Regions from separate parts of the Shewanella sp. LZH-2 genome, predicted to be linked through region 3. Evidence: riboswitches for the same ligand, from Rfam matches in the RefSeq annotation. Region 3 holds a riboswitch; each other region holds the start of a gene.
What was found. Region 3 has a riboswitch for lysine ahead of JM642_RS06975 (Na+/H+ antiporter NhaC family protein). Riboswitches for the same ligand answer to the same signal wherever they lie in the genome.
Positions count from the first base shown of each region.

Region 1 (8,366 bases), 2.1 Mb from region 3:
TAACATACTCTTGGGTCGAGATGACTTGCCCATTTAGGCCCCAAGTGGTCTCAGTTCCTTGCAATAGACCATCAACGCGATGCTCTTCACGGTTAAGTTTGCCAAGATTAAAATATTGACTCACGCAGGTTGGGTCATTGCAGATCTTGGCGGTGACTTCACCTTCGGGGCCAAAATGTTCGCTGATGCCGACTTCTTGGCCATCTTTAAAGGTGGTTTTGTAGCGGATATTGCCACCATTCCAATAACCCGTTTCTAGACCTTGTTTCACACCATTTTCATAGTGCGATTCAACATACAGTTGGCCAGTGGCAATGTATTTTTTAAGCAAGCCATGAAGTTGGCCTTGCTCGTTACGAAAGCCTTGCTCGTACGGCTTGCCATCCTCAAAGTAACATTGATATGCACCGCGAAATTGTTCGCTGGTGAGTTTGTTACCGATCTTGTTATCGGCGAGGGCACTGGCGCAAAAAAGCATATCTTTGTTTTTGTAATAAACCTCAGCCTTATAATGGCCGTCGATCACTTCGGTCGATTGTTTTAGATAGTACTGAGCCTGTTTTTCATCTTTGACAACCTTCCAATGGGCATCGAGTAACACCTTTTGTGCACTGGCATGGGTACTGATAAGTACGAGTGCTCCTAGGAGCAGTTTTACAGTAAATGGACGCATAACCGCTCCTTAAGGCAAAGGTTTAAAGGTGAATTCATAGGGGATATCGCTGGGTTCTTTGGCGATCGTCATATAACTCACCTTGGCGGCTGGGCCTGCAATACTCAAATAGCGCCCATCGACTAGCACCTCGTTAATCGGCAGCTCAGTATTTTCGGGGAGTCGAATGCTTAACAGATTGCCTTGGGCATCTTCGACCTTAAAGTAATTGTTAAGATTGCTACTCGGCTCATTGCCATATCCCGTTTGCGCCAGCCAAGATTGTAAATCGATTAACCAAGGGCGGTCTGTCGCGGCCAGTTCTAAAGGCTGCCAATGGATATCACCTTGGCAACGGATCTTACCCTTGATCTGTTTATCGTAGAAAAACTGCCGCACATGATCCGGAGTCATCAACATATAGGCACTGCCGCTTAGGGCATTGGGAACAAACTGCCAAGTGACGGGATTTTTACCCTCATTAAAACCCTGTTCTATTTCAGGTTTACAGGCGGTCGCCAAAGCCGCTGACATGGGAATAGATAAATTATGGCCATTGTCAGACACAGGTTTTATCCCTTGGATCGTATTGACCTCATTTTTAGCGCTATCTAGCGTCGGATTGGTGAAGCTACCTAGGCTGGCGTTACCAAATTCGGTGGGAGGATTCGCCAGATTTTTGTTGTACTCGGTAAATTGTACAAAGCGAATCGTCTTGGTTTGAGTCAACTCCGGCTGGGGTTGTTTCTCGATTAACACCACGGTTTTTGGGGTCTCATCGAGCTTGAGTAACAGTGCGTTGCTGGTGAGGTGATGTGGCTCATCGGCCCCAATTAATTGTTCTAGCAGTTCCTTTTCGGTCGCCGTTAACCAGGAGGGATAATTACCTTCGCGACGGGCCTCTGCGATCATGCCTTTAAACTGCTGGAAAGGCAGATTAATACTCTGATCCTCACTCTGTTTTGATATGACTTTAAACAGTTTCGCCTCGGCATCGAGCACCTGGATTGTTAGGCTGGCATCGCCAAAGGTGTAAGGTGTTGCCAGCAATTCATCCCACGACTTTTCGACGATCTTATTCGTCTGTGGGATAAGCGTTAACTTGGCATTAATATGGTCTATCTGCTTGAGTTTATTCGCAGTGTTATCCCACCCCGTCGCAATAATATCGGTTGCAGATTCAATCGAGGGATTATAATTCCTCGCCCAACCTTTACCGTGTTGCCAGAAGTGAATGTCAATCGGTTTACCGTTAGCATCAAAAGCGCTTAAGTCCTCATAACGCACATCGGCTTCCACATATTGCGGGCTCATATTGTGGACAAAGCGCAATTGCAGATCTTCGGGGGTATCAGTACCCCAAGGGCCAACATTATCTAAAATACCTTGTTGGTCTGGTAATAAGGATTTTATAAATGCCTCATTATTGGGGCGATACTCCTGCGGTACCTCGCTAATGCGGTATAGCTCCTTTTGCCGATCATCCCTATCGCGCTCAGCATCAAATCTATCATCGGCATGCCAAAGCGTGCTCATGATATACGGCCTATCCTTAGGCGCCATCACGGTACGGTGGGTGAAAGTACTGCCTTGGCGCTCTTCCCGTTGAAAAAACGCCATGCTCTCTAACCAACCGGTTTTACGGTTAACTTCGAACTTGCCATAGGCCTTATACTTGCCTTTTTCACCTTGTAACACGGCGATTAATTTATCTTCACTGACCTGCTCAACCGTCCAAGTTAAGCGCCCATCCATCGGGGCGCTTGTGCTATAACCGACGCGAGGCTCAAGCGCCACAGGCAAGGTTGGGGCTTGTTTAAACAAGTTATTAAGATTTTGCCAGCGCTCAAATAACTCCTTGATATCTTTTTGATCCATCTTGGCAATGGGGTTTAATAGACGGACTTCACCATTGTTAAATTCCACATTAAAGCCATCTTTAACCAACTGAGCGATTTCATTGGATTTGGCTTTTGGGTCGATATTACTCACTGGGATCGGCATGCCATAATCGCTAATTTGCAGCAGATTAGGTTGGATAAAAAAGCGGGCATTATGGGTTAGTGGTGTGGTTAAGCTGGCCGCCTTACCTTCTGTATCTTGTAACTGGTAATCCAGCAGCAATCGTGCCTGCAACACTTTACGGGTTTCGAAACCATCGTTGAGGTGTGAAGTAGAAATAATCTGATACTCGCGCGAAGCGGGAATGCTTGCTGACTTATCAGAAACCTGATTATCGCAAGCCGTTAACCCAAGCGTGAGCGTGACAGTGGTACAAAGTACCCTGCATATCCCTATAGCCATTTGAACTCCATTGGTAACTTATGTTATTGAAATGTAATGATATTAATATGTTGTTTGGCGACATTATACACAAAAATGCCCCTAGGGAATAAAAAGCTCACGCCAATTTGGGCGCATGATCAACCATAAATTGGCTATTGATGAGTGGAGAATTATTAAATGGGCGGCATAAAGCTAATTGCCCTGACAAGCTCTCATCCTTTACTCTTGGTAAGGCCGCTAGATAACTCACAAGCTAGGGAATATAAACCAGTGGTTAGCTTGTTTAATGGAGAAAGAACGATGAGCCCAGATCATAAGCCAGAACTAACCACACCACCTTTCCCTGTCATTCCTCAGGAAGCCTTTGACTGGTATGACGAATATGCCCACGGCATTATCGACCGCCGTGAGTTTATGGCTCGCCTTGCGGGCCTAGTGGCACTGGGTTTTACCATGACCACGCTGACGGGCGCACTAATGCCTAATTACGCCTTAGCCGAGCAAGTCTCCTTTAACGATCCCAGCATTCAAGCCAGTTATGTGAAATTTCCATCCCCCGATGGCTATGGTGAAGGTCGCGGTTATTTAGTCTTGCCAAACGCGTTGCTGATCCCAGGCCAAAAGGCGGGCGATCCTAAGACCTTAGATCTCAGTAAAAAAGCCCCCGTGGTATTAGTGGTGCACGAGAACCGAGGCTTAAATCCCTATATCGAAGATGTGGCCCGCCGCTTAGCGGCCAAGGGTTATATCGCCTTTGCCCCCGATGCGCTTTACAGCCTTGGTGGATATCCGGGTAATGATGATGCGGGCCGCGCCATGCAAGCGAGCCTTGATAGAGCCAAAATCGAGCAGGACTTTATCGCCGCGGCGCGTTTTTTAAGGGCGCACCCGCAGAGTAATGGCAAACTCGGTGCCGTCGGTTTCTGCTTTGGTGGTTATATCGTCAATATGCTCGCCGCCACCATTCCCGATGAGCTTGCGGCAGGCGTGCCTTTTTATGGCACACCCGCAGCAACTGAGCTGCGTAGCCGCGTGAAAGGCCCGTTGATGTTGCAATTTGCCGCATTAGATCAACGGATTAACGATACATGGGCCGAGTATGAAGCCCAGCTAAAGGCTAATAAAGCCGATTATGTCGCTTATCTTTACCCGAATGTGAATCATGGTTTCCATAATGACTCCACCGCCCGTTATGATGAGCCAACGGCTGAGCTCGCATGGACAAGAACCTTAGATTTTTTTGGTAAACATTTACTCGTATAAGTCCATTTGGCGCTATTGCAACGCTTGAAAGCTTGATGTTTCTTGTGTTACCAACTTGTAGGTGATTCATTGTTTTATACGCGAGTGGGATCAAAATACTTGCTATCAGTTCCCATCTCGCTAGAATGCCCGCTCGAATACCTTTAAGTAGAGGCGCGCTGCCTATGACTACTTGTGCGGAGGGTGATGCCGCAGATGTACAAGGAAAGGAGTCAGCGCCGAAGTAGCCAGGTCATCAAACCGAGCTGCTGGTTTTGCATCAAATAGGTGCAAGACTGCCATAGTCATCCACTATGGAGCGCTACCTGAAGGGGCTGAGGAGTAATACCTCCCTATAGGTTTTGTTTCTTTATCCTCTCGGTAGATCTCCACCCGTTTTTTGGTGAAAAGAGATCATGGACATTAGTCATTTTGCTGACTCAGGTTGGTCAGTACTTCCCCCTTTGTTAGCCGTCGCCTTGGCGATCATCACACGTCGCGTACTGTTATCCCTTGGCGTAGGGATTGTGGCCGGCAGTTTGTTACTCAATCAGTTTTCTCCCCTTGATTCATTGCACTATATGTTCAATACCGTGCTGAAGATTTTTTGGGTCGATGGCGCACTTAATCGCGACAATATCAATATGTTGCTGTTTATGTTGTTGCTTGGCGGACTCATTAGTCTGATGACGGTTTCTGGCGCCACCCGCGCCTTTGCCGAGTGGGCGGCTAAGCGCGCTAAGACCCGTCGCGGCGCAAAAGGCTTAACTGGTGTGATGGTGTTTGCGTTTTTTATTGACGACTTTTTTCATAGTTTGTCGGTTGGCGCCATTTGCCGTCCGGTGACTGATCGCTTTCAAATCTCCCGCGCCAAACTGGCTTATCTTTTAGATTCTACCGCTGCGCCCGTGTGCGTATTGATGCCCATCTCCTCTTGGGGCGCTTATATTATCGCGCTTATCGGTGGCATTATGGCCGCCCACGGCATTAGCGATCAAAGCCCTATCTCAGCCTTTGTTGAGATGATCCCGATGAATCTGTATGCAGTGTTTACCCTGTTGATGGTGCTGGTGGTGATTATCTTTCAAATGGATATCGGCCCGATGCGTAAACATGAAGCATGGGCGCTGGAGGGAAAGCTTTGGGATCCGTCTAAGCCTCGTCCAATCGGCTTAGATATGGAAAGCCCTGAAGAAAGTAACGGTGGCATGATCGATATGGTATTGCCGATCCTAACCCTCACCGGCGCGACCGTGTATTTTATGATCTCCTCTGGTGCGGCAGTGTTGGATGAAAAAGGGCTGCCATTTAGCGTACTTGGCTCTTTTGAAAACACCAATGTGGGCTCCTCGCTAGTGTATGGCGCACTGTGCAGCTTGGCGGTGTCAATTGTGCTTGCGCTGCGGTTAAAATTGGGCGCTAAAAACTGGCTTAAAGCCGCCCCGCAAGGCGTGATGGCCATGTTACCCGCCATTAATATTTTGCTGTTTGCCTGGGCGATTGGTGCGGTTGTTCGCGATGTTGAGACAGGCAAATATCTGGCCTCCCTCGCCAACGGTAACTTGCCAATGGAAGTGTTGCCTGCGGTGGTGTTTGTGTTGTCCTGCGCCATGGCATTTGCCACCGGAACCAGTTGGGGCACCTTTGGTATTATGTTGCCACTGGCTGGCGACATGGCCGCTGCCAGTGATATCGCGTTAATGCTGCCAATGCTTGCCGCAGTGCTTGCGGGTTCAGTGTTTGGCGATCATAGCTCGCCGATTTCCAGCACCAGTATTTTGTCGGCCACGGGGGCAGGTTGCCACCATATTGACCATGTGATGACCCAGCTACCCTATGCGTTAGCCATCGCCTTTGGCGCCACCTTAGGCTATTTGGCCATGGGGATTATGCATTCAACCTTAGCTGGATTCGCCGTAAGCGCCCTGTGGTTTGTGCTTTTCACTGCTTATCATCTGCGTAAAACGAAAAATCAGCCTTTGTTAGCTACGGCATAAGGCACTTTTACACGCTATCAACTAGGGGCCACGGGCCCCTTGCTTTTTTGTGGGCTTACTCAAGCCCATAGCCATCTAAGTTAATTTATGTTAGTCATCACTTAACTATCTAATTTGTAATGTGAAAGTGGTAGACATATGTTAAACAGAACGTTATCTTACGTTTTTAACAAGGATGAAACTTAATCGTGACCTCGATTCAGTTCACTTGCATCAGGAAGATGTATCTTTATTTCGCGAGAACACCTCCTGAACAATATGCGATAAGACTCTAGGTGCTAGATGCTAGATGCTAGGTGCTAGGTGCTAGGTGCTAGGTGCTAGGTGCTAGGTGCTAGGTGCTAGGTGCTAGGTGCTAGGTGCTAGGTGCTAGGTGCTAGGTGCTAGGTGCTAGATTTTATAAAAGCATTACAGCAGTGCAATCCCTTGGCTAATGGGTGTTGGCCAAGTGCGGTAGCCATGGAAAGATTTTTGTCGGTTCACAAAGTAGTGAACTGGTTATTTAGCGGCCTTTCGGCCGAGGTGAATCAAGGTCGTGGGTCTTCAACCCACACCCGACCAAGAGGGGATCAACAGCAATTCCCTCTTGGATCTCCCTTGCCGCCCCTAACGGAGTTGAAAGCCCCTTGTGCTCAGTGGCAAATTTGCTATCGCTTCCGAAGGATGCGTCCCTGCACCTGCGAAAGCTAGCTCGCCATCCATGGCGAGACTCACGCAATTTGCCTATTCGCCCTGCGGCAACTCCGAGGGGATGGTGTATTCCTTTGGCTCAGGTGTTATTAGTCGATTGTTAAGGCATAAAGTGTCAGTCCGATCTTTTGCCGCAATGCCAGCTAGGTCATTTACAGTTTATTGGGCTGATAAGACAGCAGGGATTGGTGATGATTAACAACCAAAGTCAGCCGGTACGAATGTCAGGATAACGACTCCTTCGAGACGTAGCGTAATAACCGATAGCGAAAAGCAGCCAGCCTTATGGGGTTAAGCCGATGAGGGGATAGGGTGTGAGTGTCAGCCTGAATCTGGGGCCAAAATGCTGTCAACCAAGGTCAACAATCAGTCGCAAGTGAGCGCAAAGCATGAGAAAGCTAAAACGATATCAAGTGATTACCAACCAGACTGTATAAAAAACCGCTACCGCAAAAAAACAAATTCCTATAGCATCATTCATACCCATTTACACGGATGTGGCAGCGGCCAAGTCCAACAAGCGATTTATGGCCTGCAAACAGCGCAGCGCATAAATACTAAGACGTTAACTGGCATGTTAAGGAGGACACAGATTGAACACAAATAAAGCCTTCGAGATGATTGATGCCTTAGCCAAGGAATGCAGATGGCGCTCGCGCAACTTGGTACATGGCAAAAATTATCAAGCAGGTAGCAAAACGACAATCTCTGCATATTCTTCTAATACCGATAAACCCGGTGCTATCGAGGTGGCATTCGATCCAAAAAATATTTCAGCGCTTACTGGGCGGAGTCAGGCTGATGCCGCTAATTTGATTGCAAAGTTACAGAATGAGGTAGCGGAATTCGCCACTCCTAAAACTCAATACCGATTGCCCCGAGTGTCGGTTCAAAGCATAGAACAGTTGAAGGCTGTTTTAGATGCGCTTGGGGAATTTTTAGGCGTTCGGGAAAGCGCGCAGAACATGGACGACAAAAATTCGGGTGGCGATGATCGAAATGAGATCGATCCAGACAGCCGCACCTTAGCCGAGATTCTACGGAGGCGTGGTCAAGCCGAATTCCGCACAAGATTGCTGGATGCCTACAACAGTCGCTGTGCGTTGACCGGGTGTAACGCAGTTGCAGCCTTGGAGGCTGCTCATATAGTCCCGCATTCCGAGCATCAATCGTACGAACCAAAGCATGGATTGTTGCTCAGGGCTGATATCCATACACTTTTCGATCTCTACTTGTTGTCAGTTGATCCAGCAACAGGAAAGGTGGTTTTAGCATCCGAGCTTGTGGAAGCATATGGAGATCTGGAGGGAAAAGAAGCCGTTCTACCTTTAAAAACGGAAGCGATGCCAGACCCACAATTCCTAATGACGCACTATAAAAGGTGGCGTCGCAAAAATGTCAGCTAACAAGGCAAATCAACGCGGACGTAATACTCGCTGGCGCTCGCATTGCTCCGGTTATTTGCGGCGTTATGCATTTTGGAGAATGCCGTAATGATT
Region 1 is NZ_CP069350.1:3,644,374-3,652,739, reverse strand. It holds gene JM642_RS16105 (hypothetical protein) at 1-673, opposite strand, end outside; gene JM642_RS16100 (hypothetical protein) at 683-2,956, opposite strand; gene JM642_RS16095 (dienelactone hydrolase family protein) at 3,239-4,201, shown strand; lysine riboswitch at 4,342-4,513, shown strand; gene JM642_RS16090 (Na+/H+ antiporter NhaC family protein) at 4,597-6,177, shown strand; gene JM642_RS16085 (HNH endonuclease signature motif containing protein) at 7,461-8,273, shown strand.
Region 1: another riboswitch for lysine. It lies ahead of JM642_RS16090 (Na+/H+ antiporter NhaC family protein); the one in region 3 lies ahead of JM642_RS06975 (Na+/H+ antiporter NhaC family protein).

Region 2 (8,366 bases), 760 kb from region 3:
CAGGAGCCTACACATGGGTAAACCTTATTCTGTTCTGGTGGTCGATGATCACCCTCTCTTACGTAAAGGTATCTGCCAATTGATCGCCTCAGATCCAGACTTTAACCTCTTCGGTGAAGTGGGTAGTGGTTTAGATGCTTTAAGCGCCGTAGTAACTGATGAACCTGACATCGTCTTGCTCGATCTCAATATGAAGGGAATGACTGGCCTCGATACCCTCAATGCCATGCGCCAAGAAGGCGTGACCTCACGAATCGTGATCTTAACCGTTTCAGATGCAAAACAAGATGTTATTCGCCTATTACGTGCGGGAGCTGACGGTTACTTACTCAAAGATACCGAGCCAGATTTGCTGCTCGATAAACTCAAAAATGCCATGTCAGGCCACAGAGTGATCAGCGAAGAAGTTGAAGAATATCTCTATGAACTCAAAAATGCCGCCGATGAACAAGAATGGATTTCAAGCCTCACCCCAAGGGAGCTACAGATCCTGCAACAACTGGCGGAAGGATTAAGTAATCGTATGATTTCAGAGCATTTACACATCAGTGAAGGCACTGTGAAAGTGCATGTCAAAAACCTGTTGCGTAAAGCTAATGCCAAGTCGAGAACCGAAATGGCGGTAAGATATTTGAACAATTGATATTGGATAAGTGATAGACTTACTCCATTAAATAATAAAGGCAATCAATAGATTGCCTTTATTATTTGTTGATATTCACAGCGAGCGGTTATAGCCCTTTTTGCACAAATTCATACCAACTAAGTAGCGCTTCTTCTAAATCTTCTAGCCCACAGTAAGCCTCAGATTCAGCATCATAGAGGGACATCGCCTCTTCGAGTTCATAATCCTGCTCAAATCCTAAAGCATTAGCGTAAATTCGTGCCTGCTCCTCATCCAGATCTAAGGTAATATCTTTGCCGATAAAACGCCAAGAAACTCGCTTACCTGTTTGAATTTCTTTGATAATATCGAGCACTTGCTGAATTTTGGCTAACTCAGGCCCCAACTCTTCTGAAAACCATTGGCCCAGTACCTCATGGTCCATGCTAAAGCTGGCTAAATACGTGCCAGTCAAACTGTTACGCCGAAATTCATATTCCATTTTATCTTCTCAATACATTACAACTAAGGCTAATTTTAATCTATTTCATCATAAGTTGCTTGGCCAGCAATTTACTCATCTAGCGCCGAGGTTATTGTGAGAGGAAACGACGCTAGGCTTCATTTCCACTGTAAAATCAGTTAGCTTTATCCGATGATTTAGCATGAGATGGAATGTGACATGCACGAAGGATTTATCTATAGCATAGTGCTTAGCGGCGCACGAGCTGGCTCAACCTTAAGCCCAGAACAACTTGAAAATTGGGACCCTAAGGACGGGTTGATTTGGGTACACCTACGTTATCGCCACAAAAAGGCTCGCCATTGGGTGTTAAACAGCGGTCTTAATAAAGTCGAAACCGATGCCCTGCTCGCCCAAGATACTCGCCCTCGAACCGTATTGGCAGGGGAAGGCGTATTACTGGCACTGCGCGGTATTAACTTAAATCCAAACTCAGCACCTGAAGATATGGTCGCCGTGCGAATTTACGCCGATAGACAGCGCATTATTTCCACCTGTGATCGCGAGTTGCAATCGGTTAAAGATGTGGCTGAACTGATCATGGAAGGCACAGGCCCCACCACCACAGGAGATTTTCTCCTCGCCATTTGTGAAAAACTGACTACACGTAAAGTCGATTTTATCGATACGCTAGAGGAGCAACTTTCAGAATTAGAAGAACAAGTTGTTTCTGGCAATGTTAAAGATTTACGTACTGATATTGCTGAACTACGCCGACAAACCGTAGCCTTGCGCCGCTATTTAGGCCCACAGAAAGAAGCCTTCACTAAGATGCTGTCCGATCAATTTGTGCTGTTTAATGAGCCCGAAAAACTTAAGATGCGCGAAACCACGGATAAGCTTATTCGCACAATTGAAGACTTAGATGCACTGCGTGATAGGGCCAATGTGACCCAGGAAGAGTTACTCAGCCAGCAATCGGAGCAGCTAAACAAGCGCTTGTATTTCTTATCCTTAGTCTCGGCAATTTTCTTACCGCTGGGCTTTTTAACCGGTTTGCTTGGGGTCAATATCGGCGGTATTCCCGGTGCGGATAACGCATGGGCTTTTGCGACCTTCTGCGGTATTTTAATATCGCTGGTTGCCCTGCAAATGGCGCTCTTCTATCGCTTTAAGTGGTTGTAGACTGTAATAAAAAACGCCAATCTCGAGATTGGCGTTTTGTTTTGCTGATTGCCGTTAATATGGCAATTCAAACAGATTGGTCATGACTTTATAGAGCTCTGTGCCTTGATGCACCGACGCCGAAGCAAAATGGAGTATAGGCACACAATCCTGCGGCAAACTGAGTGCCGTCAGCTCCTGCGCACTGCCATATAAGTCGAGTCGCAGCAGATTGACTAAGGTCTCACCCGCTGCAAGCGGCTCTCCCACGGGCGCCACATATTCCACCAAGCCCGCCATAGGCGCATGGTACTTTTTGTAATCCTTAAGATAACAGCCAAAACGCGGCATCTTAACGGGTTCCACTTGCTCGGCAATCACCCCTCGATGGCTTAAATAGGCCAAAATGCCTTTAGCATCGACTAAAGCATCCTCAAGGCAAATGCGTTCTTGGCTCGCCAGTTCCAAGGTAAAAGCTGAAACGGCGATATTGAGATCCCGCCCCTGCGCTTTTGCCACTTCACTCAATTGCCACCAAGGACAAAATGCCGCCTCATCCATTGCGCCACCAAAACTATTGGGGATCACCAGTGTGTAAGGAATCGTGAAAAACTGCGCCGCGGCAATATCATATTCAGGGCAATACAAATGTTTACAGGATTTAGGCCCAGTATGCAGATCGAGCACTATATCCGCCGCATGGGCCATAGCCTGTAAGCTAACCGCCAATCTGTGGCCCGTGGTCACACCCCAATCATTACGTAACCGCTGCTGGCAAGCTTCAATCAAGGTGCTGCGATATGCTTGAATAAGTTCGCTATCGCTAAGCTCGGCATGCTCGCTGTACCAAGCGGGTAAATCTATCGCGTGATTTAAGTACTCACGATTCCAGTTTACGCCAGTGATAGGGTCAAAACGCCCCAATGTAAACTCACCGCTTTTTTGATTAATCCCCAGCGGATTAGCCAAGGGCACTAAGGTAATCTCACCTAAGATGTGGCAATTTTCCAACTGTTTCATCAATTGATAAATCACCGCATTGCCTTGCACCTCAGCGCCATGGACATTAGCCTGAATATACACTTTAGGGCCAGATACGTGACCACTTGGCTTGAAGTGATAAATCGGCAGCGTCAGAGCCTGCCCTGCGGCAAGCTCCCCAATTTGCAGAGACGATGTCGTCGGCAACATACTAAACGCCTTCAAACAAATTTTCGTGCAACGCTTTAACCACTTGTGCCGCTTCGGATTCGGCCACTAACACACACAAGTTATGCGGGCTGGCACCTTGGCAGATCATGCGCACATTATGGGGTTCGAGCACTTCAAACACGCGGCGACAAATACCCGCAGTCGTAGCGATGCGATTACCGATAATCGCCACCAATGCTAAACCATCCTCCACGCGCACGCGGCAATGTTGCGATAATTCTTGCAGTAACGCTTCACTTAATAAACCTTGTCCGCTTGAATCGGATCCGGTTTTATCTAGAGTGAGCGATACGTTAACTTCGGAGGTGGTAATCAAATCCACACTGATCTTGTGTCTTGCCAATGTGGCAAAGGTTTCCGCCAAGAAGCCCTGCGCATGCAGCATTTGTAGGCTGTGCAGATTGAGTAGCGTCTGGTCGCGGCGCAGCGCCACCGCGCGGAACACGGGTGCATCTTCAACCTGATGGCGGATCCAAGTGCCACCCTTTTCAGGCTCCTTGCTTGAACCGACAAACACTTGAATTTGTTGGCGCACGGCCGGAAGAATCGTCGCAGGATGTAATACTTTAGCGCCAAAGGTCGCCATTTCGGCGGCTTCGTTAAAGCTGATTTCGGCAATCGGATGGGCATTTGGCGCGAGGCGCGGATCGGTCGTATAAATCCCGGCCACATCGGTCCAAATCTCAACCGCTGAGGCTTTTAACGCTTCGGCTAACAGTGCCGCAGAATAGTCGCTACCGCCACGGCCGAGAGTTGTGGTTTGCCCCGCTTCATCGGAGCCAATAAAACCTTGAGTCACAATCACTTGCTCAGATAACAGCGGCAGTAAATGCTCACTCGATAGCAAAGCAATTTGCTCAACCTGTGGCTCGGCGCGGCCAAAATGGCTGTCGGTGCGCAACACACGGCGCACATCGAAGGCACTTGAGTTGGCGCCTTTTTCGCGCAATACCGCCGCAAATAATGCCGACGAACACTGCTCGCCAAGGGACAATAACTCATCCATGGTGGCCTTACTGCGCTGGGACGCCAGCGCTTCGCTTAATACCGCCATACGGCTTAACAGCTTATCTAATGCGGCAGCAACATCGTTAGGGCGACCGAGTTTATCTAAGATAGCGTATTGAATCTGCGCAATTTGCTTTAATCGTTGTAAGCGACCATCGTCGTTTATTGACTCTTGGGTCAGTTCAACCAACAGGTTCGTCACGCCACTGGAGGCGCTAACCACCACTAAACGGCAATCGGGATTGCCCAGTACGATATCGGCGCAGCGATTCATTGCACCGTAATCGGCGACTGAAGTACCACCAAATTTTGCGACAACAAGAGACATTAGCGCACCTCCGCAGAAGCAGAAGACACGGCACAAACTAGGATAAGATATTGATTAACTAACATGATTACGCTCCGAACTAACTTCGTTCGAAGAGCCTGGTGCTCAATGATACGCACCCCAATAGAAGGGAAACAGCAATCGTCACCAGAAGCTCTCCACCAATTACAGGTGACAATCGTTAGGATTCAGCCTAAGCGACCGACATAAACATGCAGCAACCATATCTATGCCTCGGCGTTAATCTCCCTCATCAATCATCGCTGGAGTTTGTGCTCCTCTGACTGACTACCTAGTTAACGCTCCTCTTCTGTTCCTTTCCGCCGGAAAGGGACGAAAAAAGTAGCAATAAACCCCTAATGAAGTCAATGCTAATTTCACACACTATATACAAATTCAATAAACGCATTTAAAAACAATGGGAATTTAAAACGTTTGCGACTTATGCCAAACGAGAATAGGGAAAAATCAATCAGATCTAGCAAAGAAGAAAAACAAACTAGCCTTGCCGTGAGATCAGCAAAGCTTAGCCAGAGGAGCGATTAAAAGCGTCAATCGCGGTTAGGTGACCAAGTCCGGTAGCTCATAAACCAAACGCACATAGTCGTTAAATCGACCTAAACACACCTCTGTTTGCCCGGCTAATGTACAAGGCACTAAACTCACCTCGCCCTGTTCCACCATGTAGATAGCGTATTGATTAAACTTTTTCCCCAACTGCAAGGCCATGCTGCGATCAATAAACACGGCCCAGCTCTTCTCCATATGGGATAAATCTGGCGATGCCCCAATCAGTGCACGATAGGGACTGCCTAATAATTCAATTTCACGTAGAAGTTGGCGGTCGAGTAATCGGTTTTGGCTGGGAGTGAGGGGGGTTGAAGCGGGATTATGGGCGGTAATTACAGCAAAGGAAAAATCACAGGATAATGCTTGAGTAAGCAAAAACAACGGCGTTTGATAATGCTGCCACAAATCTTGAGTCATGTTGTCCATTGGTAGTCTAGTCGAAAAATGAACCCGCGCTAGTTTAACAGAGAGCCTAAAAAATCCAAAGAGGCGTGAACTGGCTCACAAGAATTAAAAATACATTAGTTATACTAATCAATGACTAAAGTAAATATCATGGTAAATCAGCGTCTCAGCCTGAAATTTGTTAACATTTCATTTGTTAACAAATGCCTAAAACGAGTACAATGTCGTCATTGGCCAGTTAAGCAGATAACATTAAGTTTGCTTAATCTTGACAAGGGTTTGTTAGATTCCTCTGCGAAATCACCTTATGCTGGCCAGACATCTTTTAAAATGTGTTCTACATTTGATTTATCATTTAAACATTTTAAAAAAAACAATAGTTAAGGAACTATTTTTAACTATTGCTTATCGAAGTTGATACTGGTTACGTTTTATCGTATTACACTTTAAACGTTCACTTATATACATCCTGACGTGTAGCCGTGAAGATCTTCCCTTTGAAGCACAGAGCAGTAAGTGGAAGTATCAACATTTTATGAATATAAGAATCCGATGTAAGTGATTCTTATGGTTAGAATATTGGTTAAAATTTAGGTACTTAATATGCAAAATCCGCACATTCTGATCGTTGAAGATGAAGCCGTTACCCGTAACACGCTAAGAAGTATTTTCGAGGCAGAAGGGTATGTGGTAACTGAGGCCAATGATGGCGCAGAAATGCATAAGGCTATGCAGGAAAACAAAATTAACCTCGTGGTTATGGACATTAACCTACCAGGTAAAAATGGTCTGTTGTTGGCACGTGAATTACGTGAAATCAACAACATCGGTCTGATCTTCTTAACAGGCCGTGACAACGAAGTCGACAAAATCCTTGGACTTGAAATTGGCGCGGACGATTATATTACCAAGCCGTTCAACCCTCGTGAATTGACGATTCGTGCTCGCAACCTTCTGACTCGTGTTAATAGCGCAGGCAATGAAGTCGAAGAAAAGAGCTCTGTAGAATACTATCGTTTTAACGATTGGAGCCTAGAGATCAACAGCCGTTCTCTCGTCAGCCCACAGGGTGAATCTTACAAACTGCCACGTAGCGAATTCCGCGCTATGCTGCACTTTGTTGAAAACCCAGGCAAAATCTTAACTCGTGCCGATCTACTGATGAAGATGACTGGCCGTGAGTTAAAGCCACACGACCGTACTGTTGACGTGACTATCCGTCGTATTCGTAAGCACTTCGAAAGCTTGCCAGATACGCCAGAAATCATCGCTACCATTCACGGTGAAGGCTACCGTTTCTGCGGTAACTTAGAAGACTAATCTTCAACTTACCGTTTGAACGCCATAAAAAACCAGATCCTAGGATCTGGTTTTTTTATCTCTGCAAAAAAGGTTTTAGCTAAAGCAAACTGGAAATCCAAATTACAACTCAGTGAACTGGAATATTAAGCGCCAGATAAGTTTTGAGTGTGTTGTGATTAAACTAAGCAGCGTACTGTTAAATAAATAGGCTTAACTCAGAATCATACAAAATAAAAAAGAGTGGGGATGTTGCCCCACTCTTTTAAAAAACGCCACTCTGACATAAATACCAGTCTGATATAAATGCCAACCTAACGCTGAGTTATTTACCGCTTTTAAGCTGTCTATCGAGGAAATCCGCCAGCGAGCGGTATAAGTGATTACGCACTTTCTCACCGCGCATCGAATGCTTAGAACCTGGATAATCAATCATTTGAAACAACTTGCCTTCGTCCTGCAACGCCTTATAGACGCGAGTACTGTTTTCAAACAACACGTTATCGTCGGCCATGCCGTGGTACATCAATAGCCCCGACTGATAGTTTTTCACATAGGGGAACACGCTACTGGCTTCGTAACCTTGTTCATTAGTCGCAGGATGGGCGAGATAACGCTCGGTGTAATGAGTGTCATACAAGCGCCAATCGGTGACGGGCGCGCCCGAAATCGCGGCTTTAAAGTAATCCGGCGCCTTAAATAGACTCATCAAGGCCATATAACCGCCGTAGCTGTGGCCATAAATCGCCACATTATCGCTATCGATAAAGGGCAAGCTGCGCAGATAATCGACGCCAACCTTTTGGTCGTTCACTTCCGCTTCGCCCAAGTGACGGTAAATCACTTGCTCAAACTGAGTGCCTCTGTGGGCACTGCCGCGGTTATCCAGTTGAAATACCACATAACCTTGCTGCACTAAGTATTGGGTAAAGTAATCCTGCTCACTCCAACTATTCGTCACCAACTGCGCATGTGGGCCGCCATATACGCGCACTACTACGGGGTACTTTTTGTTCGCATCGAAGGGCACAGGTTTAAAGAGACGCGTTTGTAAGATTTGACCGTCTTCGGCTTTTAGCTCTTTAAACTCAGGCAGTTGCCAAAGGCCAGCATAGTCATACAGAGGATGGCCCGCTTTGACTTGGTTCTGCTCTACCCACGCCAAATGTTGGCCCTTATCACCGTGTAAACTGATCTGTGGTGGCTGAGATAAGCTATTGAAATAATCGAGATACACGCTTTGATTATCGGCAAATACCGGATCGTGCATCCCCGCCTCGCGGCTCACGCGCTCAACCTTGCCACCCGCTAAC
Region 2 is NZ_CP069350.1:775,978-784,343, reverse strand. It holds gene narQ (nitrate/nitrite two-component system sensor histidine kinase NarQ) at 1-21, shown strand, start outside; gene JM642_RS03585 (response regulator) at 14-643, shown strand; gene JM642_RS03580 (YacL family protein) at 732-1,106, opposite strand; gene JM642_RS03575 (zinc transporter ZntB) at 1,287-2,252, shown strand; gene JM642_RS03570 (succinylglutamate desuccinylase/aspartoacylase family protein) at 2,307-3,422, opposite strand; gene lysC (lysine-sensitive aspartokinase 3) at 3,424-4,779, opposite strand; lysine riboswitch at 4,923-5,097, opposite strand; gene JM642_RS03560 (DUF3293 domain-containing protein) at 5,341-5,775, opposite strand; gene arcA (two-component system response regulator ArcA) at 6,358-7,074, shown strand; gene JM642_RS03550 (S9 family peptidase) at 7,379-8,366, opposite strand, start outside.
Region 2: another riboswitch for lysine. It lies ahead of lysC (lysine-sensitive aspartokinase 3); the one in region 3 lies ahead of JM642_RS06975 (Na+/H+ antiporter NhaC family protein).

Region 3 (8,366 bases):
AGCACTCAAGATACAAAAGCTGCAAATGTCACCGCAGTACAAACCCAAAACCCCTTATTCCAAGCCAGTACACTGCAATATCAAGCACCTGATTTTAGTGTTATTAAAGACGAGCATTTTCAGCCCGCTTTAGAACAAGGTATTAAAGAGCAGTATCAAGAAATTTTAGCAATTGCTAACAATCCTGCTGCGCCAACCTTTGATAACACAATTGTCGCCATGGAAAAAAGTGGCGCCCTGCTCAACCGTGCATCGAGCGTGTTTTACAACCTCGCAGGTTCGAACAGCAATCCAGCCCTGCGTAAAATCCAAGGTGAAATGGCCCCCAAAATGGCTGCTCACTCGGATAACATCAACCTTAATCCTGCGCTATTCGCTCGTATTGAAGCCATTTATAACGACCGCAATAACTTAGGTTTAACGCCTGAAGCGGTACGTTTGGTTGAGGTGTATCACCAGCGCTTTATCATGGCTGGCGCTAAGCTGACCGATGAGCAAAAAGTAAAAATCCGCGCCCTAAATGAAGAACAATCAACGCTGACCAACGAGTTCTCTCAACGTTTACTACGCTTAACCAAAGAAATCGCTATTGTTGTCGATAACAAAGAACAACTGGCGGGCCTAAGTGACAGCGAAATCACCTCGGCAGCAAACGATGCCAAGGCAGCAGGCCATGAAGGTAAGTACTTAATCAATATCACCAACACTACTCGCCAGCCAATACTCGCCTCTTTAGAGAACCGTGAACTGCGCCAGCGCATTTGGGAAGCCTCGGCAAACCGTGGCTTAACGGGTGAAAACGAGACCGCATCTTTAGTGTCTCGCTTAGCCCAATTACGTGCCGAGCGCGCCGCTCTCTTAGGTTATGAGAACTGGGCTAGCTATCGCCTTGCACCGCAAATGGCAAAAACGCCAGAAGCGGTTTACAGCATGTTTGGCTCTATGGTGCCAGCAGTAGTCGCCAACACAGAGAAAGAAGCGGCCGATATCCAAGCGATGATCAACAAGACCGGTGGCAAATTTGAGCTCGCACCATGGGACTGGGAGTTTTACGCAGAGAAAGTCCGCCAAGAAAAATACGCTCTTGATGCAAATAGCATTCGTCCCTACTTCGAATTTAACCGCGTCCTCGAAGACGGCGTGTTCTATACGCTTAAAGAGTTGTATGGCGTGACGTTAAAACCACGTCCAGATTTGCCCGTATACCACCCAGATGTGAAAGCCTATGAAATGTTTGATGCCGATGGCTCAAGCATGGCGATTTTCTATGCTGATTACTTTGCCCGTGAAGGTAAACGCGGTGGCGCATGGATGAGCTCGTTTGTAGGGCAATCCTTCCTCGAAGGTACTAAGCCTGTCGTAGTTAACGTGATGAACATTAAAAAGGCGCCTGATGGCCAACCTACCTTCGTCAGCTATAACGAAGTCACCACGATGTTCCACGAAATGGGCCACGGTACCCACGGTATGTTCTCCAAAGTGACTTACCCAAGTCTTTCTGGGACTTCGGTATCCCGTGACTTTGTGGAATTTCCATCGACTTTCGAAGAAGATTGGGCGGCCCACCCTAAAGTGTTAGCCAACTACGCCAAGCACTACGAAACAGGCAAGCCTATCCCTGATGAGTTACTGCAAAAACTGTTAAAATCCGGCAGCTTTAACCAAGGCTTCGATACGTTAGAGTATATGGCTGCGGCGCTAGTGGATATGGAATGGCACTCATTAAGCCCTGATGCACCATTGCAAGATGTAGCGACCTTTGAGGCTAATGCGCTGAAAAAGCACGGCTTAAATATCACCGCCGTACCACCACGTTATAAGTCAACTTACTTTGCCCACGCCTTCCCAGGTGGTTACTCTGCAAGTTACTACGCGTATATGTGGAGTGAAATTTTAGCGGCTGACGCCTTTGCCTATGTGCAAACCCAAGGCGGCCTAAACCGTGAGATCGGCATGAAATACCGTAAGACCATTCGCGAAGTGGGCAACAGTATTGCGCCAATGGAAGCTTACAAGAACTTCCGCGGCCAAGAGCCTACCACTGAAGGTTTACTCAACCGCCGTGGGCTCAATCAGACTCAGTAATCTTAGATACTGAGTAGATAAAAATCAGCCAGCATAGTTGCTGGCTGATTTGTTTTATATTCTCAAGATAAGAGCGAAGTTAAATCACGGACTTATAAAGCCGTACTTTTGGATTTAATGTGCAGACCAAAAATCGTCAATACAAACAATATGCTACAAGTCACTAATCCCGCATTGACCGATTCAGTAAAGCCAAGCACTACGTAGCCGATCATGCTGATCAGCGCAACGATTACTGCGTAGGGAAGCTGCGTCACTACGTGGTCGATATGATGGCAACTGGCCCCCGTCGACGACAAAATAGTGGTATCAGAAATCGGTGAACAATGATCACCAAATACCGCCCCCGCTAATACCGAAGCCAGCATAGGTAACATCATGGCTGTGTGACTTCCCATTGCCATATCCGCAGCTATCGGCAGCATAATCCCGAACGTACCCCAACTGGTTCCAGTAGAGAATGCAGTCAGGCCCGCTAACACAAACATTAATGCAGGTAAGAAAGCAAAGGGAATATTCCCAGTGGCTAGGCTAGCCATAAACTTACCGGTTTCAAGCTGGCCGATCACACCTGCAATGGTCCAAGCAAATAACAAGATGTAAATCGCAGGCAACATAGAGCGAGCTCCCTGCACTACACCTTTTAATACCATTGATTTTTCAACGCCTTGCACTAAGTTAAGTACCAGCGCAACCGCTAAACCAATCAGGGCACCAAAGAACAGTGATGAACTCACATCGGTTTTCTCGAAAGCAGAAATAATATTAAATTCAATGCCTTCTTTAGCTAATACTTGGGCACCGCTATCGATCATAAAATACAGGGTCGCAAATACCAGTACTGTGATAGGTAGGAATAACCCGAGGATTTTACCTGTTTCAGCTTCGGGTAAATCAGCATTAGCACCTGGCGGTAAACCTTTAGTCTCATCGTATAAATTACCGCGCATGGCATTTAATTCATGTTCACGCATAGGGCCAACATCTAAGCCCATAAACGCCACACAAAGCAGTAATAATAAAGAGAAAATTGCGTAGAAATTCATAGGGATCATTTGAATAAATACACTCAAATGACCAGAGTCCGCAAAACCATGTGCTGTTAATATTCCGCCAATTAACGCAATAATATAAGCGCCCCAACTTGATACCGGTGAAATGACACAAACTGGTGCTGCGGTAGAATCTAATAAATAAGCTAATTTAGCGCGGGAAATATGGTAACGGTCGGTAACAGGCCTTGCGACAGACCCAACGACTAAACTATTGAAATAATCGTCAATAAAAACAACACAGCCTAAAAACATGGTCAGTAATTTCGCATCGCGCTTATTACGAATATGTAACCTTGCCCAATCAGCAAATGCCCGAGCACTACCACTCACAGTAATTAGAGCGGTGATCATCCCCAATACAATCAAGAAACCGAGAATGTATAAATTCCAAGAATTTACGCTATCTTCCGACCAAAAAAGTCCTTTTACACTGCTAAATAAAAACTCACCGCTGGCCACAGGAGAAAATTGATTGAGCAATAATACTCCAATCACAATTCCTAAACCGAGGGAAAGAAGCACTCGGCGAGTAAAAATCGCCAATACAATTGCAACCACAGGCGGGAGCAAAGAAAGCGCCGAATCGGCATAACTAACTACAGTCATTGATTATTTCTTCGTCAAAATACGAATGGAGGGCGACTGAACTGGTGGGAAAAGGCAATAGATACCCAAGATCACCTGTCCTATCAGTAGCGCTCCATAGTAACTATTCCTAATATCCGTATCTGGAAATACTATGGCAGTGTTGTACCTATTAGACACAACCCCAGCAGTTGATCGTGATAAATCAAACTACTTCGGCACCAAATCCTTTCGTGAACGATCAACGGAATCACCCTACTGATCACTACTGATATTTGGTGCGCCTCTACTTCTAAGAACGCCCATACATGGGCGTGAGGCTCATAAAAACATAAGCGGCTAAGCAGTTACCACCGCGAAGCCGCTTACTTTGACTTAGCTCACAAATAAAATCAACTTAAGCTTGCAATCAACTGCGGAACGGCTTCGAACAGGTCAGCTTCGAGGCCATAATCGGCAACTTGGAAGATAGGCGCTTCAGGGTCTTTGTTGATAGCCACAATCACCTTAGCGTCTTTCATTCCCGCTAAATGTTGGATCGCGCCTGAAATACCTACTGCAATATAGAGATTAGGTGCGACAATTTTACCGGTTTGACCGACTTGCAAGTCATTCGGAACAAAGCCTGCGTCAACCGCCGCACGCGAAGCACCTACTGCGGCACCAAGCTTATCAGCCAGTTGCTCTAACATGCCGAAGTTTTCACCGCTGCCCATGCCACGGCCACCAGATACGATAATGCCAGCATTTCCTAACTCTGGACGTGCTGAAACTGTCAGCGCTTGAGACACAAACTGAGCTTTGGCTTCAAACACTTTATCCAAGGTAGTCACAGCAGCATTATTACCCTGTGTAACCGCATCGAACGCACTGGCACGCACTGTCATCACTTTGATAGCGTCATGGCTTTGAACTGTCGCTAAGGCGTTACCCGCGTAAATCGGACGCACAAAAGTATCACTGCTTACCACAGCAATCACTTCAGAAATTTGCGCCACATCTAAAAGCGCTGCCACACGCGGTAACGTGTCTTTACCCGCACTCGATGCCGCTGCGAGAATATGGCTGTAGTTTGGTGCTAAGTCCACCAGCAATTTAGCCACGTTTTCGGCTAAATGCGCTTCATAAGCACTGTTATCGGCGACTAATATTTGCGCGACACCTTGTAGAGCTTGAGCAGCTTGCACCACTGCAACACATTGATGGCCCACCACCAATACATGTACATCACCGCCGATCGCACGAGCTGCGGTGACAACTTTAGCGGTATCCAGTTTCAGCGCCGCATTATCGTGTTCTGCTAATACTAAAATGGCCATTTAGATCACCTTCGCTTCATTCTTTAACTTTTCAACCAGCTCTGCTACCGACGCAACCATAATACCGGCCTTACGTTCAGCAGGCGGCGTTACCTTGATCACCGTTTGATGCGCTTTGAGCGTCACACCTAAATCAGCTACCGTCAGGACGTCTAATGGCTTACGTTTGGCTTTCATGATATTAGGTAATGAGGCATAACGTGGCTCATTCAAACGTAAATCCGCAGTCACCACAGCTGGCAATGGTAGATTTAAGGTTTGCATACCACCATCTATCTCACGAGCAACTTGAAGTGAATTACCTTCAACTTTAATTGCTGAAGCAAAAGTCGCTTGCGGCATATCCGTTAATGCAGCAAACATTTGGCCCGTTTGGTTATTATCACCATCAATGGATTGCTTACCAAACAGCACTAATTGCGCTTGTTCTTTTTCTTGTACGGCTTTAAGTAATTTGGCAATTGATACTGGTGCTAACTCTTCTTCAGTATCAATGTGAATCGCGCGATCAGCACCTAGTGCTAATGCGGTACGCAATTGTTCTTGAACGGCTTTATTGCCGATGCTCACGACCACTACTTCAGTAGCACTGCCCGCTTCTTTTAAACGAACCGCTTCTTCTACTGCAATTTCACAAAAAGGGTTCAACGCCATTTTGAGGTTTGCGGTATCAACGCTGGTGTTGTCAGCTTTTACCCTGACCTTCACATTGGCATCAACTACGCGCTTAACAGGCACCAATACTTTCATAGGGCTTCCTTCCTACACTTTCATGTACATGGACAAAACATTGGTGATCACCAATGCAGGATAGAGCCACTTTACGTCCTGTTAACGTTAACGTCAACCAAAGTCAAACGCTTGTTTGCATTTTTAAGACTGTCGTATTGGCCACATTTTTGAACACTTATTTGCCATATATAAAAAGTTCAAAAATTAAATAATATTTAATTTTTGTTTATTGCATAATTTTATTTGATTCGAGCAATATTAGTTTCTATCATTTAGCTGTTGTTCACCATTATCCTGTAATAAAAATAGAGTGGGACGAAAATAGATATGAGCGAATTTTTAGAGATATTAACTCACGGTCGTCGTTTTAAAGCTGCTGTAAAAGATCTTAGCGTTGAAGAACTGCGTGATTTAGCGGCTAAACTAGATAAAATTTTAGTTGAGCGTGAGTCAATGGAAGCAGAAGAACAGCAAGCTATTGCTGCTCGTAATGCAAAAATTGAAGAAATCCGTCAACAAATGGAAGCCGTTGGTTTATCAATCGACGATTTAGGTGGTGTTGCAGTTAAAGCCTCGAGCAAGAAACGCGCTCCTCGTCCAGCGAAATACCAAATTGAAGTTGATGGCGAAGTGATCCAGTGGACAGGTCAAGGCCGTATGCCAACAGTATTTAAGAACGAAGTCAATAAAGGCCGTTCTATGGATGATTTCTTAATCTAATCCAATACCGTAATGGTAATGACAATAGCCATTCGCTATTATCATTGAGTAACATAAAAAAGCTCGCGCCCTGCGAGCTTTTTTATGCCTATCCCACCCCGCCCATTGTCATTCAAGTAAATGCTTAAATTGCGTTACAATTCATCTTTAGTATTTACATCTACTTTAGGTTACTCTTTATTCACCCTCCGTCTAAGTGAATAAAAAATGCAGATAAACAATAAGATAATAATAAGCTGCGGCATAATAAGTAGTTTTGTATCTCAACCCATTTTTGCCGAGGCCAATCCCATCACTCCCGTCAATAAGTTAACTGCATTGACCAATGCAGAATTAATTCTTGCACCGGGGAAACGACTCTCAAATGCCACATTATTAGTTGAAAACAATCGGATCAAAGCCATTATTGACCAAGGTGATATCCCCGCGGCGGCATTAAAGGTCAATCTCAGTGGTTATACTATTTATCCCGGTTTTATCGATCCCTTTACCGATTATGCTATCGAGTTTGAATATCCAAAATTGGGGCTAACTCGTCCGGTATATGATATTAAACGTATCGGTGGCAATGCTGAGAATGGTGCAATTCACGCTGAAAAAGAATGGTTTAATTACGTTTACCCCAATAAGCAACGTGCTAAAGATTGGATCGTAAACGGTTTTACCAGTGTGCAAAGCAGTAAGCTTGATGGTATTTTCCGAGGCACGGGTGTCAGCCTATCATTAGCCGATAAAAATGCTAACGAGGTGATTTATCGGGCGCGCAGCCAACCTTTTATGGCCTTTGATAAAGGCACCTCCGAGCAAGATTATCCCAATTCCTTAATGGGCAGTATTGCGCTTATCAGGCAAACCTTTGCCGATGCTAACTGGTATAACCAAAATAAGCACAAATCGGTTAATAGTTCAGCTACACCTCAAATTGAATTTAATATTGCCTTCGAACGTTTAGATAACTTAGCCGAGAAACCAATCGTATTTGAAACAAAAAATCTGAACGATTTATTGCGTGCAGCTAACCTACTCAAAGAACATAAGCAGCCCGCCAACTTACTCGCAAGTGGCCAAGAATATGCTCGGATCAACGAATTAAAGGCTTTGAATTATCCTTTAATTCTTCCTCTTAATTACCCACAAGCACCCGATGTGGGTACCGATGATGCCGATCGCGAAGTCTCCCTTGCAGAACTCAGACAATGGGAGCGCGCGCCCACAAACCCTGCCGCAGTAGCAAATGCAGGTATCCCCTTTGCGTTTACCCAATTTGGCATTAAGACCGAGGCGTTTTGGCCACGCCTTCGTCAAGCGATTGCGCAAGGACTCAGCGAAGATAAAGCCCTTGCGGCCCTCACCACTCAAGCTGCTGAAATGGCAGGAACCGCTGACTTGACCGGTAAACTTGCCGCGGGCTATATGGCGGACTTTGTCATTACTAAGGGCAATATTTTTAAAGACGGACAAATTTACAGTGTCTGGCTACAGGGACAAGAACAAGCAATCCGCTCACGTTCACAAGCCAAGATGTTGGGTGACTATCAGCTGACGTTGAATAATTTAACTTTAGATTTGAGCCTTGAAGAAGCAGACAAAGCAGGTAAAACCACTTTGCAAGGAAATCTGAGCAGTGGCGAGAAGAGTATTCCACTCACCAACCTCAAGCTTGAAAACGATGGCCGCGTCAGCTTTAACGCCAATTTAACTGATGCGGGCATTCATGGGATCAGCCGTTTTACCCTCTGGTTTGCCAAAGACGGCATTCAAGGCCGGATGGTAGACGCCCAAAGTCGTAGCATCAATGTTGCTGGTATTGCCCTTACACCTCCGCCAAAGACGGAGCAAGTAAACACGCCTAAAGCCGATGCAACGCAAA
Region 3 is NZ_CP069350.1:1,535,038-1,543,403, reverse strand. It holds gene JM642_RS06980 (M3 family metallopeptidase) at 1-2,085, shown strand, start outside; gene JM642_RS06975 (Na+/H+ antiporter NhaC family protein) at 2,178-3,746, opposite strand; lysine riboswitch at 3,826-4,022, opposite strand; gene JM642_RS06970 (FAD-binding protein) at 4,118-5,044, opposite strand; gene JM642_RS06965 (electron transfer flavoprotein subunit beta/FixA family protein) at 5,045-5,794, opposite strand; gene JM642_RS06960 (H-NS family nucleoid-associated regulatory protein) at 6,104-6,496, shown strand; gene JM642_RS06955 (amidohydrolase family protein) at 6,704-8,366, shown strand, end outside.